Regions from separate parts of the Oceanobacter sp. 3_MG-2023 genome, predicted to be linked through region 1. Evidence: predicted binding sites of a transcription regulator. Region 1 holds the regulator's gene; the other holds the start of a gene.

Region 1 (7,232 bases):
TTTCTGCAACCGCTGCCGAACAGCAACGTCATGTCGAAGGCAAGCGCAGCATCCGCCGTCTGGCGGTTGCTGGCATCGGCATGATGCAGGTAATGATGCTGGCCGTCCCCCTGTATGTGGGCATGGTGCCGCAATACGAATTTTTTATGCGCCTGGCCTCCATGTTACTGACATTACCTGTGGTGCTGTACGCAGCCTGGCCTTTTTTTGAAGCCTCAATCCGGGACCTCAAAACCCGCCACCTGACCATGGATGTACCGGTTTCCCTCGCGATTGCCCTGGCATTTTGTGCCAGCATCTGGAGCACGTTCAACCAGGGCAAAGAGGTCTATTTTGACTCCGTCTGCATGTTCACCTTCTTTTTGCTGCTGGGCCGCTTTCTGGAAATGCGCGCCCGTCATCGCATGGGAAAATCCGGTAACAACCTGCTGACGCTGCTGCCCAACGTCGCTCTGAAACTCAGTGACGACACCCCAAACGCCACCGAAACGGTTATTGCCAGCGAAGAAGTCAGACTGGGAGATTTGCTGCTGATCAAGCCCGGTCATGCCATTCCTGCCGACGGCGTTGTGATCCAGGGTCGCAGCTCCGTCGACGAAGCTGCCCTGACGGGCGAATACCTGCCCGTCACCAAACGTAATCAGGATCACCTGATTGGCGGCACCATCAATATCGAAAGCCCGATTATCATGCAGGTCACAGCCACCGGAGCGGAAGCCCAGCTGTCGACCATTGTTCGTCTGATGGATCGGGCACAGCAGGAAAAACCCCGAATAGCCCTGATCGCCGATCGGATTGCCAGTCGTTTTGTTGCCGCCGTCTTGCTGATTTCGTCGGCTGTTTTTCTGTTTTGGTGGCAACAGGGTAACGATCACGCCTTTTTTATCGCCTTGTCGGTACTGGTCGTCACCTGCCCTTGCGCCTTGTCGCTGGCAACACCAACGGCGCTGACAGCGGCCACCGGCGCGCTACGAGAGGCCGGATTACTCATCAGCAAAGGCCACGTACTGGAATCCCTCCCGACCATCGACCGGGTAGTATTCGATAAAACCGGCACCCTCACCCAAGGCAAGCTCACCATTGAAGACGTCGTTCTGGCAGGGGAACTGGACAGCGACCAGGTACTCGCCATTACCGCCGGACTGGAAAAATCCAGCAGTCACCCGATTGCTCGCGCTTTTCGCCGGATTCGTCCCGACACCGTCACCGAGGTCCAGCAACACACCGGGGCTGGCATTCAGGGGCAATGGCAGCCAACAGCAGAACAGTCATATGCCGTCCGCTTTGGCCGCCCCGACTTTGCCTTGCCTGACCACTCCTCGCTGGATACCAGTCAGTTGAACCATCAGGAAGGGCAATGGCTGCTGCTCAGTGTCGACGGTCAGGCTGCAGCCTGGATCCGGCTCGGGGACAGCATCCGAAAATCCGCCACCAGCCTGACCCAGGGCCTGCGCCAACGCAAAATCAAAACAGCCTTGCTCACCGGCGACCCCGGCGCCTCAGGTCAACAACTGGCAACACAGCTGGGTATTGACGACGTCCAGATCGGCTTGTCACCCGAACAGAAGCTACAACAGGTACGCCTGTGGCAACAGCAGGGAGAACGTGTATTAATGATTGGCGATGGCATCAACGATGTCCCGGTACTGGCTGGGGCCGACATTGCCATTGCCGTCAGTGACGCCACGGACCTGGCCAAAACCAGCGCCGATGCCCTGGTCACCAGCGGCCGCCTGGACTGTGTATTACAGGCTCTGGACACCGCCAGCCGTACCCGCCAGGTGATCTACCAGAATATCGCTTGGGCGCTGCTGTATAATCTGCTGGCCTTGCCAGTGGCAGCGGCAGGTTATATTCCTCCCTGGGCCGCAGCCATTGGCATGTCATTCAGTTCGCTTTTGGTGGTCAGTAATGCGCTGCGACTATCCCGGACGACCAAACCGGATGTATCCGGTCACAATTAGCACACTCAGCCACAAGGCCAGATTATAATGGCTTCCACTCGCTTGGTTTGATGGACATAACATGGATATTATCTACATACTTGTTCCACTTTCGATCGTCCTGATCAGCATTGCCACGCTGATTTTTTTCTGGGCAGTGCGCAGCGGCCAGTTTGATGATATGGAATCTCCGGCTCACAGAATTCTCTTTGATGACGATGACGATCCCGCAAGCACCCAACCCGCAGCAACCGACACAACACCAGCACCCCATACCACGGCAACCGATAAAAACCCATTGTGATTGAACCACTCTCCCTGTTAACCGCCCTGTTGCTGGGCCTGTTTGGCTCCAGTCACTGCCTGGTAATGTGTGGCGGCATTGCCGCCGCCATTGGCACCCGCTCACAACAACAACCGCTACTGACAGCACTGGCTTTTAACAGCGGTCGTATCACCAGTTACGCCTTTGCCGGCCTGCTCGTCTCGCTGCTTGGCTTATGGCTACAACAACTGAATGATGTACTGATGCTGGCATTACGTACACTGGCCGCCATACTGCTGGTGCTGATGGGGCTCTACGTTGCCCGCTGGGCAAGCTGGCTCACCCGTATCGAACAAGTTGGCCAATATCTATGGCAAAGGCTGCAGCCTGCTACCCGCCCCTTGATGACACAATATTCGATCAGCAGTCGCTTTCGCCTTGGACTGCTATGGGGCTGGCTCCCTTGCGGACTGGTATACAGCACTTTGAGCTGGGTCGCCGCCAATGGTGATCCCCTCAAAGGGGCACTGACCATGTTCTGCTTTGGCCTTGGCACACTGCCTGCCCTGTTCGCCAGTGGCCTCGCCGCCACCAGCCTGAGCCGATTACTCAGTCACAGCCTTAGCCGTATCATTGCCGGACTGTTACTGATTGGTTACGGCGTTTGGACTGCAGCAGCCATCTGGTTATAGTAGCCAGGGTCGTTATTGATCAGCGACTGATCATCCGTTGACAATACCTTGACTCAATACCTTGACCAATGTCTTGACAGCCACTCGTCGAGCTAAGACCATACGAAAATTAATGGAACACGGTTCTTCCCTACATAACGGAAAACCCGACACGGTGAGCTCAATGAAAACAAACCAAGCTGCACAGCCTGCGCACCCTCCCTTGCGCGGTAATCAACCCCACTGCCAGACTTGCTCCCTGAACGCACTGTGTCTGCCACTCTCGCTCAGTGACACAGATATGGAGCGACTGGACGATATCATTCGCCGTGGCCGACCCATTCAAAAAGGCCAGCTGTTATTCCAGCAAGGGGATGAATTCCAGTCCGTGTTTGCGGTACGTACCGGTGCCCTGAAAACCTACACCCTGGCCAGTAATGGCGAAGAACAGATCACTGGCTTTCATCTCGCCAGCGAACTGATTGGCCTGGCCGGTTACGATGCCGGTGATTACCCTCTCACCGCCAAAGCGCTGGAAACCACCACCGTCTGTGAAATTCCGGTTCATCAGCTGGAAAACCTGACCGACGAACTCCCCGACCTGCGCAAACAGTTGATGCGCACCATGGGCAACGAAATTCGTCACGACCAGAACATGATGTTGCTGTTGAGCAAAAAGAACGCCGAAGAACGTGTAGCCTCGTTTTTGCTGGATATCTCCAACCGTTACGCTCGACGCGGTTTCAGTGCCACCCACTTCCGCCTGCCCATGTCGCGGGTCGACATCAGCAACTACCTTGGCCTCGCGGTAGAAACCATCAGTCGGGTATTCACCCGTTTCCAGAAAAATGCCCTGATCGAAACCCAGAGCAAGGAAATCATCGTTCTGGACATGAACAGCCTGTATGAAATGGCCGGACTGAACCCACAAATTGAATGTGACGAGAAAACGCCGGCGGAATAATCCCGCACAGCGTGCCGTTACCCTTCTCAGCGGTAACGGCAAAAAACCCCTTATATCCTTGTTTCTGTGCCCAGTTTCATCCCTGAACCCGCTAACCGGCCACCGCGTTGTTATTGGCTGGCAACAGTTACTGACGCCAGCCAATCTATTCGCTAGAATTCGCCGCCTGATTTTTAGCCAGTGTTCCGCCCCAGAATGCTCAGGAGTTTTCCAGCATGACCGCCGATGTCATTGATCGCAAAGCACGCACCGAATTCAACAAACTTCATAAACGTTTGCGCCGAAACGTTGGCAAGGCGATTGAAGACTATTGCATGATCGAAGAAGGTGACCGGATCATGGTATGCCTGTCGGGCGGCAAAGACTCCTACACCATGCTCGATATCCTGATCAGCCTGAAAAAAAGCGCCCCGGTCAACTTTGAGCTGATTGCCGTCAATATGGACCAGAAACAGCCCGGCTTCCCCGAACACGTGTTACCCGAGTATCTGGGCAAGCTGGATATTCCCTACCATATTGTTGAAAAAGACACGTACAGCGTGGTCATGGATCTGGTGCCGGAAGGAAAAACCACCTGCGGCCTGTGCTCCCGCCTGCGTCGCGGCACCCTCTACGGCTTTGCTGAAAAAATTGGTGCCAATAAAATCGCCCTGGGCCATCATCGCGACGACATCATTGAAACCTTATTCCTGAACATGTTTTACGGCGGCAAACTCAAAGCCATGCCACCCAAGCTGCTCAGCGACGATAAAAAGCACGTTCTGATCCGTCCGCTGGCCTACTGCAAGGAAAAAGACATCCAGGCTTATTCGACCGCCATGGAGTTCCCAATCATCCCTTGTAACCTGTGCGGCTCCCAGGACAACATGCAGCGCCAGAACATCAAGAATATGCTGACCGAATGGGAAAGAATACAACCAGGCCGCAGCGAGAATATCTTTGCTGCCATCTGCAACATCGCCCCCTCCCAGCTCGGCGATCTCAATCTGTTTGATTTTGTCAATTTGCAACAACAACAAGACCAGACGCACCTGGCCACCCGGCTCGATATCGTCACCATCGATTAAAGGCGCGTCCCGGCCCCTGGGCAGCTCCTCACCAGACAGCGCACCCAACCTTCAAGGGAGAACCATGGATACCAATATCATCACCCCTGAGGGGTATACAGAGCTGGAGCAGGAGCTGGATTATCTCTGGCGAACTGAACGCCCGGAAGTCACCAAAAAAGTGACCTGGGCAGCGAGTCTGGGCGACCGTTCTGAAAATGCCGACTATCAGTACAACAAAAAACGGCTGCGAGAGATTGACCGCCGGGTGCGCTATCTCAGAAAACGGCTGGACGCTGTACGGGTCAGCGAATACCACCCCAGTCAGGAAGGCAAGGCCTATTTTGGTGCCTGGGTTACCCTGATGGACGAAGAGGATAACACCTTGCTTTTCCGTATCGTTGGCCCGGATGAAATCTACGGCAAAAAGCATTATGCCTCTGTTAATGCGCCGGTTGTCAGAGCGTGTCTGGGGAAGTCAGTCGGTGATGATGTGTTCATCAAAACAGAAGAAGCAACCCGGGAATGGGAAATCACCGCCATTCGTTACGATACCCCGTTATAACAAGAGACGAGGTTGGCCGCTGTTCTGATCCAGAAACCGGCTGGAAGCTGGAATCCGTGATTTACACCACAATGGCCTGATGAATCATATGATGGATCATGGCTTTGAGTTTCGCCGGGCGTACCGGCTTGTTCATCAAACGATAGCCCAGCTCCCGCACTTCCTGTTTCAGCACATTGGTGTAATTGGCCGTAATCATCAGCACCGGCGCATCCAGCCCCAGATCGGTACGCATCTGCCGAACCACATCCAGCCCGGTGACGCCATTGTCGAGATGATAATCGGCGAGAATCAAATCAATACCGGCATCCAGCTCTGGTTGTTGCACCAGCAGTTCTTCGTAACTACGCGCGGTGATCACCTCAAAACCCCAGCCACTGAGCAACACCGCCATGGCCTGACAGATCGATGCTTCATTATCAATCACCAGCGCCCGGCGTCCCCGAAATTGCTGATTGCCCAACAAGGCCAATCCCGGTGTGGTTGCCTTGCGGGACAGCTGGCGGCGACCATAAGGCACCAATACCGAAAAACAGGAGCCAAAGCCAAGTCGGGACTGCACCTTGATCGGATGCCCCAGAATACCGGACATTTTATCCACGATCGCCAACCCCAAACCCAACCCCTTGTCCCGCGCCGTGTCTTTCTGGCTGCCGCGATTAAACTCAAGGAATATCTCCTCCAGCTTGTCTTCGGCAATCCCCACACCGGAATCCCAGACCTGTATTTCCAGCCCTTGTGGACGACGGCGACAACCGAGAGAAATCTTGCCCTCGCGGGTATAACGCACGGAATTGGTCAGGAAGTTACGCAGAATACGGGCTAACAACTGTGAGTCGGTCAGGATCACCGCTGAAGTGGCGACAAACTCAAACGCCAGCCCGGAATCCGCTGCCAGCGTACGATATTCATTGGCCAGATTCCCCAACAGGTCCCCGGCACTGAAAGCCGTAATATCGGGTTTGACGACCCCGGCATCCAGCTTGGAAATATCCACCAGCGCCGCCAGCAGACTTTCGACATCTTCGAGTGAATAATTCAGCGAAAACACCAGTTGCCGGGTACGCTCATCCAGATTGTGTTCCATCAAGGAAGCACAAAACAGCCGCGCAGCATTCATCGGCTGCAACAGGTCATGGCTGGCCGCGGCGAGGAATTTGGTTTTGCTGTGGTTGGCTTTTTCGGCTTCCTGCTTGGCATCCCGCAGGCGATGCTCCATTTGCACCCGCTCTTCGATCTCCTGCAGCAGCTGGCCATTCAGCTCCGTCAGCTCCTTGGTGCGGTCTTCGACCCGTTGCTCCAGGTGTTGATAGGCCTGGGTCAGTGCCTCGGAAGTCCGGCGGATTTCAGTAATATCCTGAATCAGCACATAAAACCCCTGCACCTCTCCCTGACTGTCGATTTCCGGCACATAGTTTTTGACCACATGGCGGATTTCGCCATCCGGAGCGGGATCGGTGATTTCAAAATTCACACTGCGCCCACTGAGCGCCCGTTCGATATAAGGCCGCAAGCGCCGCATCTGCTCCGGCTGGATAATCTCTTCCATGCGGCGGCCGAGGATATCTTCGCGCTCATAACCGTACCAGGTTTCATAGGCACGGTTGGAAAACATAATACTGAGGTTCTTGTCGACATACCCAATCAGCGCCGGCACGGTATCGGTGATGACCCGGATACGTTGTTCACTCTCGGCCAAGGCTCTTACCGCCCGGCTGCGTTCGGTGATATCGGTATAGGTATTGACGAACTCACCATCGGGCATCGGATGGGTACGG
Region 2 (7,232 bases), on a different contig from region 1:
GACAACAGTGGTTATCAGTTGCTGGGGATGGCCAGTGCCTATGACTGGCAGCCATCCCTGTTGAAAGTGGCATTACGAATCGACGGTTTACCCCGTTTAACCATGGCTGACCGGGCGGCGGCATTGACTGCCTGTATAAACTTTATGGCGGAAAAATATCACCTGCGCAGCGTTGCGTATGCCTGGATTCAGGGGCAAAGCGACGCCATTCCGGCAATGCTGGAAAGCATCGGTTTCCAGCGCTCCGTGGTGATGCGGGATGGTTGGCGTCTGGGGCAGGATGACTACTGTGACCAGACGCTTTATCACCATATTTTGCCAGCAACAACGGTGGAGGTACGGCTATGAACTGGAATCTGCAAGCGGGGCCTTTTGTAATCCGGTTACCGGTTATTGATCAGGATGGCGATGCCTTGTATGGCTTGCTCAAAGACCCTGATGCCAGTGCCCATATTCCCAAACCACCGATGTATGCATCGGTACAGTCACTGGATGAATTACGTCGTGCCTCGATGAAATTCAAAAGCCGTGAAGGGGCCTGCTGGCTGGTGGAGTGTCACAGCGGCGATGTCGATGCCCTGGCAGAACTGCTGGCGCGTGTCACACTGGACAGTATCAACTGGATGCTGAATAGCGCTCGGCTGCAGTGGGACGTCAGCCCATCCGTTGAGGCTGACGAGCTGGAAACCATTATCGGCGCGATAGAGGCTTTTTGTTTTAATGAGCTGGGATTACATCGACTGGAAGTGGCGCTGTTACCTGGCTCGACCCGGCATGAAGCCTTTCTGGATCAGCTGGGTTATCAGTATGAAGGTTGCTTGCCAGCGCAGCTGGAATTTGACGAGCAATGGCGGGATCTGAACTTGTATGCCCGATTGGCAACTGATGCAATGGTTGAGGCACCAACACCGCTCTGATTGGGCGGTGAGACAACAGGGAGCGTGTTTTTGTCTTTCCGTTTTTATGAACAGAACCAATAAATGTTCCCAGATGGATGAATACATTGACTGACACTCCTAGCAATACGCTCGCTGATCGCCATTTCCTGGAACAATTACGTCACCAGATGTTGTCGTTCGCCCGTCTGCAGTTGAATGACGACCATCTCGCTGAAGATGCCGTACAGGAAGCGCTGGCTGGTGCCCTGAAAAATGCCGATGCATTCAAACGCCAGGCGGCTTTAAAAACCTGGGTCTTTGCCATTCTCAAGAACAAAATCACCGATATCTTGCGGCAGAAGTATCGTTTGCAGGAACATATGCTGCCAGATGATGACGATGGCTGTAAGAATGGTGAGGAGTTGGACGACCAATTGTTTGACCATCGGGGGCATTGGCAAGCTGACGAACGCCCACAGCATTGGGGTGCCCCGCAGCGACTGGTTTATGAGCGGCAGTTCTGGCAAGTTTTTGATGCTTGCCTGAATCATTTGCCCGCACAGCAGGCTCGTGTCTTTATGATGCGGGAATTTCTCGAACTGAGCAGCAACGAAATCTGTTCTGCCCAGTCGGTCAGTGTCAGCAATTTGCACGTCTTGCTGTATCGGGCGCGGCTGCAGTTACGGGAATGCCTGGAAAATAACTGGTTCTCAGGGGCACAGGAGGCATAATCATGATGAATTGTCGTGAAGCAACACGGCTGATGTCGGAAGCACAAGAACGCAAGTTATCGTTGGGAGAAACGGCAGAGCTAAAAATTCATACGATGATCTGCGCTGGCTGTAAAAATTTTGGCCAGCAAATGCAATCATTACGCGGCATGATGCGTTCTTTCGCGCAGGGTGATGACCCGGAAGACAAGCCACCGGGTTGGCAGGGCCACAACAAAGACAACGAATAACGCCGTTCCAGCACTTCTTGTCAGAGGCCAAATGGTGTCGACAGCTTGATAACCCCATGAGGATTGGTACGCGCTGATCCTCTATTTATCAGACAGGAATTTTCATGAGTCTTATCGATATACTCTATCGTCCAGCCGACCGGGTCTTGCGATCGGCGCAACCACTGGATGGCCTTGCCCCTCTGTTGATGCGCCTCTATCTCGCTCCGGTCCTGATGCAGTCCGGCTGGGACAAAATGATGACATTTGATAAGACAGTCAGCTGGTTTGGCAATACAGGCTGGGGGCTGGGCCTGCCCATGCCGGAAGTGCTGGTCGCACTGGTATCGGGCTTTGAATTTTTTGGAGCCTGGCTATTGATTGTCGGCCTGGCCGTTCGCTGGATATCGATTCCGCTGATGTTAATCATGATAATGGCAGCGCTGTCAGTACATTGGCAGTACGGTTGGCTGGCCATTGCCGATGCTTCCAGCTGGTTGGCCAATGAGCGGATTATGGCATCGGCAGAACGGCTGGAAGCCGCTCGTACGATTCTGCAGGAACACGGTCATTACGACTGGCTGACAGGTCGCGGTGCCTTTGCCATATTGAATAATGGCATCGAATTCGTTGCGACCTATTTTATTATGCTACTGAGCCTGTTTTTTACCGGTGGTGGCCGCTATCTGAGTATGGATTACTGGATTGCACGCCGTCATAACCTGTTGCGCTAACGACCGACCGAATAACCCTGGTTGTTATGATGACAGCAGTTATGGCCAGGGGTATGGGCAAACACCGGATACCCCATAGACGGTCGATAACAAACAACAAGGATCAGATCCGGTACGTCGCCCCGGTCATAACCCTGGACACGGCGCTCATGGCCATCTTGATAGGTAAGGGGAATTTGTGACCACCGGCTTCCAGAGCCGTGGTTGCGTGTCTGGCTTCGTCTTCCAGCATCTGTAACAACACCGCCTTGCTGCGTTCATCCTGCACTGGCAAGGCGCTGAGGTGAGACGTCAGGTGTTTGCATACCTGCTGCTCTGTTGCGGCAACAAATCCCAGACTGACCTTGTCACCGATCTTTCCTGCTGCGGCACCAATACCGAGGGACAAACCATAAAACAGTGGGTTGAGCAGGCTGGTATGGCCGTCCAGTTCCCTGATTCGGGCTTCACACCAGGCCAGGTGATCGATTTCTTCTGCCGCGGCTGTTTCCATTGCCTCGCGCACATCAGCCAGCTTGGCAGTTAATGCCTGCCCCTGATACAAGGCCTGGGCGCAAACTTCACCGGTATGATTAATACGCATCAAGGCGGCGGCATGCTGTCGTTCGGCGTCGGTCATCTCATGCTGCTCACGCTGCTGGGCCGGCGATGGACGTGACGCGGCCGCGGCTCCCGGTACCAGAGTACGCAGGGCCTGGTCGGCACTGGCAAGCAAACGGTCAGGCAAGGAATATTGGCGAGTGGTTGGCTGGCTCATAAAAAGTCTCTCCGCAATGCGGGTATGGCAGGCCATCCCCGGAAAACTGAATCTGCTGACAGTTTACGTTTTTCTGCGTTCTGATGCATGATTCGTATCATCGATATTCCTCCCCTTACTGACAGCCTGACAGAGAGAATCAAAGTATGCAGGATGTACACGACCTGGCCCTGATGCTGGAGCGCCATACGCCCATTCTGGTGATAGAAACCCACGAAGAACCTCGGGCGCTGGATTTACTGACCCGGTTGGCGATCAAACGGGGTATGGCACTGCAACAGTGGACCCTGACCGATGGCTTGCGGCGACTGGGGTTTGGTGAAGACCCGGGACTGGAGCAGAGTGAAGTACCGGACCGGGCGCTGATGCATATCAAGCAGCAGCAGCAGGGGGGGATTTTTGTTTTTTGTGATTTGCACCCGTTTCTCTCTGAACCGGCAACGGTCCGCTTGCTGAAAGATATTGCCTTGCAGCATGCCAATGGCGGCAAGACACTGGTCTTGCTCAGTCACCGCCTCACTGTACCGGATGAGTTGATGCGACTGAGCGCACGCTTCCAGCTGCAATTGCCGAATGAGCAGCAACTGATGACCCTGGTGCAGGAAGAAGCGCGTCGTTATACCGCTCAAAGCGGGATGCGGGTCAAAACCGATGAAGCGACGCTGAAGCGGTTGGTTGCCAACCTCCGGGGCTTGACCTATTCCGATGCGCGGCGCTTGATTCGCGGGGCAATTGTGGATGACGGTGCGATTACGGCAGACGATGTGCCCGAAGTCAGCCGGGCCAAACTCCAGTTAATGGATATGGATGGCGTGATGGGGTTTGAGTACGACACCGCCCGCTTTGGCGATGTGGCCGGACTGGATACCATGAAACAATGGCTGCAACGACGGCAGCAGGCGTTCTTGCAAGCTGATGCCAATATGCGGCCCAAGGGAATGCTGCTGTTCGGGGTACAGGGCAGTGGTAAAAGCCTGGCGGCAAAAGCCGTGGCGGGGAGCTGGGGAGTGCCCTTGTTACGGCTTGATATGGGTGCCTTGTACAACAAGTTTTTTGGTGAAACCGAACGTAATTTGCGAGAGGCCCTGCAGCTGGCGGAGCTGATGTCACCATGTGTGGTCTGGATTGATGAAATCGAAAAAGCATTGGCGGGTGAAGGTGGCCAGGACAACGGCGTCAGCCAGCGTTTGCTGGGCACCTTGCTGACCTGGATGGCGGAGCGGCAACAACCGGTGTTTGTGGTTGCAACCGCCAATAATATTCATGCCTTGCCACCGGAGTTGATGCGTAAAGGCCGCCTGGATGAAATCTTTTTTGTCGACTTGCCCGATGCCGGTGTACGAGAGGCGATTTTCCGCATTCACCTGGGCAAGCGGGGCCATGATGCCGATGCCGTTGATCTGGGGTTGCTGGCAGCAGCAACAGAAGGTTTTTCTGGTGCTGAAATTGAGCAGGTGGTGGTGGCAGCCTGGTATGCCAGTTCGGAATCCGGAGTGGCCGACGGTGCCAGCTCCCGACATCAACCGCTGACCACTGCGCAATTGATCGATGCCGCCAATGCTACCCAGCCACTGTCGGTGACGATGGCGGAGCAATTACAGCATTTGCGCCGGTGGGCAACCGGGCGCTCTGTGCTGGCACATTAAGATTAAGTCTATCCAGTAAGTCTGTTCAGTCTTGTTGCGGGTGGTATTTCAGCTCCAGTAACGCCCGTTTCAAGCGTTCGCCACTGGCTGGTTTGGCCAGCAAGTGATAAATACCAACCGCATGTGCCTGCTTTCTGACGGAGCTGATACTGAGACCCGTCAGCATCAATACCCTGGGTTTGCGGGTAATGGCCGAGTCATCCTGAATACGTTGCATCAGCTCAAGACCATTCATGACCGGCATATCCTGGTCGATAATGGCAGCATCAAAAGCCTGCCCTGTGGCGGCCTGGTTGCGCAGCATCGCCAGTGCTTCCTTGCCACTGTAGGTGCTTTCCACTCGAATACCCCAGCGCCGCACCTGTTTTTCAATCACATTCCGCAGGGAGGCATTGTCATCAACAATCAGAACGCTCATGCCAATCAGGTTGTCGTCATGATCCCGCTTTATCTGAGTCGCGGTATCTTCCGGTTCCATCGGCAGATACAGGGTGAGGGAAGCGGAGTGGTTGGACAGGCTTTCCATCTCCAGTGAGGCTTTCATAAAACGAATCAGATGCCAGCAGACACCCTGATCCCAGGGTGTGTGACTGCTGGCTTGGTTGGCATTGCTAAGCCGCTCCAGAATAATGCGCAAATCATCACGGTGAGTGATGGTGCCCTGGATCTGGATCTGGATTGATACGCCATAGATCTGGCTGCGGTTATTCAGCTGTGGACTCAAGTGGGTACGGATTTCCCCCAGCTCTGTGTACGCCAGCAACTGGGAATAGAGGTTGTGCAGCAAGGTATGCAGATGATTACGGTCACCTATCAACCGGGCTGGTAGATCATCGGCCTGGTCTACCATCAGCTCAATCTGTTTGCGATTGGCTCCCAGCTGGAGGTGTTCCAGAATCTTGTTGGTGAGTGCTACCAGATCAAACGGGCGCTGATCCAGCTCCAGATATTCATCCTGAATCTTGGCCAGTACGGAAATTTCATTGGTGATATGCAGCATTTCCTGGCCAGCTTGAGTAATGGTTTCGGTGAAATCCCGCTGGACGTCTGTCAGCGGGGAGTCGGATAGCAGTTCATTCATACCGAGCACGCCGTTGATGGGAGTGCGCAGTTTGTGTGCAATCTGCGACAGAATCTCTGGGTGAATAACACCACCACGATTGGGATACTCGAGAAATTGATCACTCTGGCGGGTGATGCACAGTACCGCCATCACCATGCAGGCGGTCATGATGGATGGCAGCCACAGCGCTATCCATTGGCTGACCGAATCGAGTTCGAGCAGATTGTGATTGATCAGCAGGCCCAGTGAGATACCGATCAGGGTTATCAGGGTGCCGGCCAGCAGCCAGCGTTGTGCCGGCTTGTGATGGCTGCAGCCGGTACCCAGCAAGATTGCCAGCAGCAGCTGCAGCAGTGGTGCCAGGATTTCAGTGTAGCTGTATGGCAAGAAAACCAGCAGGATGGCACTCGCTATCGAGCCAATGGCCATGGCTCTCAACAGCTGTCGCACCAATTGGGCATGAGGGCCTTTCCAGCCAAGGAAGTAGGCCGTGAGCACCTGACAGCTGATGGCCGTTCCGGTCATCAGATCGGTGATGATATTGGATTGTTCAAGTTCAAGATCAAACAGCAAGCCGAGCTGACCGAGCCAGCTGGCAATAAAAATGGTAGAGGCCAGGCAGTAGCCCGACATGCACCAGGCCAGCCAGGAGTTTCGGGTTAATGCCATATTGATAAAATAAGCCGCTGTTGCCAGCAGCCAGCCAGCGACCAGGCCGATGGAGATCGATTGTGACTGCTCGTTCTGCAAAAAATATTGTGGCGTCAGTAGACGGATATCGGTGTTCAGCAGGCTGTTACCGGAGATGGATAATAAATAGCTGCTGGTCGACATGGCGGGCAGTGTCAACAAAAACGGGTGTGCTTGCTGATAACTGCCGGACGACTCGGTAAAACCACGGATAAACTGGATATTATCGCGATCACTGATATCAAACATCGACACTGTGGGAATGTGATTATTGGAGAGTGCCAGGATGGCCTGCTTTTCAGACGGAAACGGGTTGTACAGACTGATACGTAGCCAGAATGTAGAGCGGCTGGTACCAAAGTGCAGATGCTCGGCATGACTGGGCGTAAAGCGCAGTTGCACCGATTGACTGAGGACATCGTGAATACCCAGCAAGGAATCCGGGTCTTCCAGAATAGAAGCGTAACTGCTGATGGAGTGATTAAAATCCCCCTCAGGGATCAATACCGGACTGCTGGCCCAGC

What was found. The regulator FNR, encoded in region 1, switches genes on or off when oxygen is low (the NO sensors DNR and NnrR bind a similar motif). The targets are predictions, from matches to a motif close to TTGATNTANATCAA.
Region 2: coq7 (2-polyprenyl-3-methyl-6-methoxy-1,4-benzoquinone monooxygenase) is a predicted target of FNR. The motif match lies at 3,397-3,410, and genes of this name have one in related genera.

The regions. Positions count from the first base shown of each region.
Region 1 covers NZ_JAUYVX010000010.1:89,542-96,773, reverse strand. Annotated here, with positions in the region: gene Q8W32_RS10640 (heavy metal translocating P-type ATPase) at 1-1,964, shown strand, start outside; gene ccoS (cbb3-type cytochrome oxidase assembly protein CcoS) at 2,026-2,247, shown strand; gene Q8W32_RS10630 (sulfite exporter TauE/SafE family protein) at 2,244-2,900, shown strand; gene fnr (fumarate/nitrate reduction transcriptional regulator Fnr) at 3,064-3,843, shown strand; gene ttcA (tRNA 2-thiocytidine(32) synthetase TtcA) at 4,059-4,910, shown strand; gene greB (transcription elongation factor GreB) at 4,975-5,454, shown strand; gene Q8W32_RS10610 (NahK/ErcS family hybrid sensor histidine kinase/response regulator) at 5,516-7,232, opposite strand, start outside.
Region 2 covers NZ_JAUYVX010000004.1:13,775-21,006, forward strand. Annotated here, with positions in the region: gene Q8W32_RS04735 (GNAT family N-acetyltransferase) at 1-348, shown strand, start outside; gene Q8W32_RS04740 (GNAT family N-acetyltransferase) at 345-917, shown strand; gene Q8W32_RS04745 (RNA polymerase factor sigma-70) at 995-1,609, shown strand; gene Q8W32_RS04750 (zf-HC2 domain-containing protein) at 1,612-1,839, shown strand; gene Q8W32_RS04755 (DoxX family protein) at 1,944-2,552, shown strand; gene coq7 (2-polyprenyl-3-methyl-6-methoxy-1,4-benzoquinone monooxygenase) at 2,656-3,309, opposite strand; gene Q8W32_RS04765 (AAA family ATPase) at 3,456-4,955, shown strand; gene Q8W32_RS04770 (response regulator) at 4,981-7,232, opposite strand, start outside.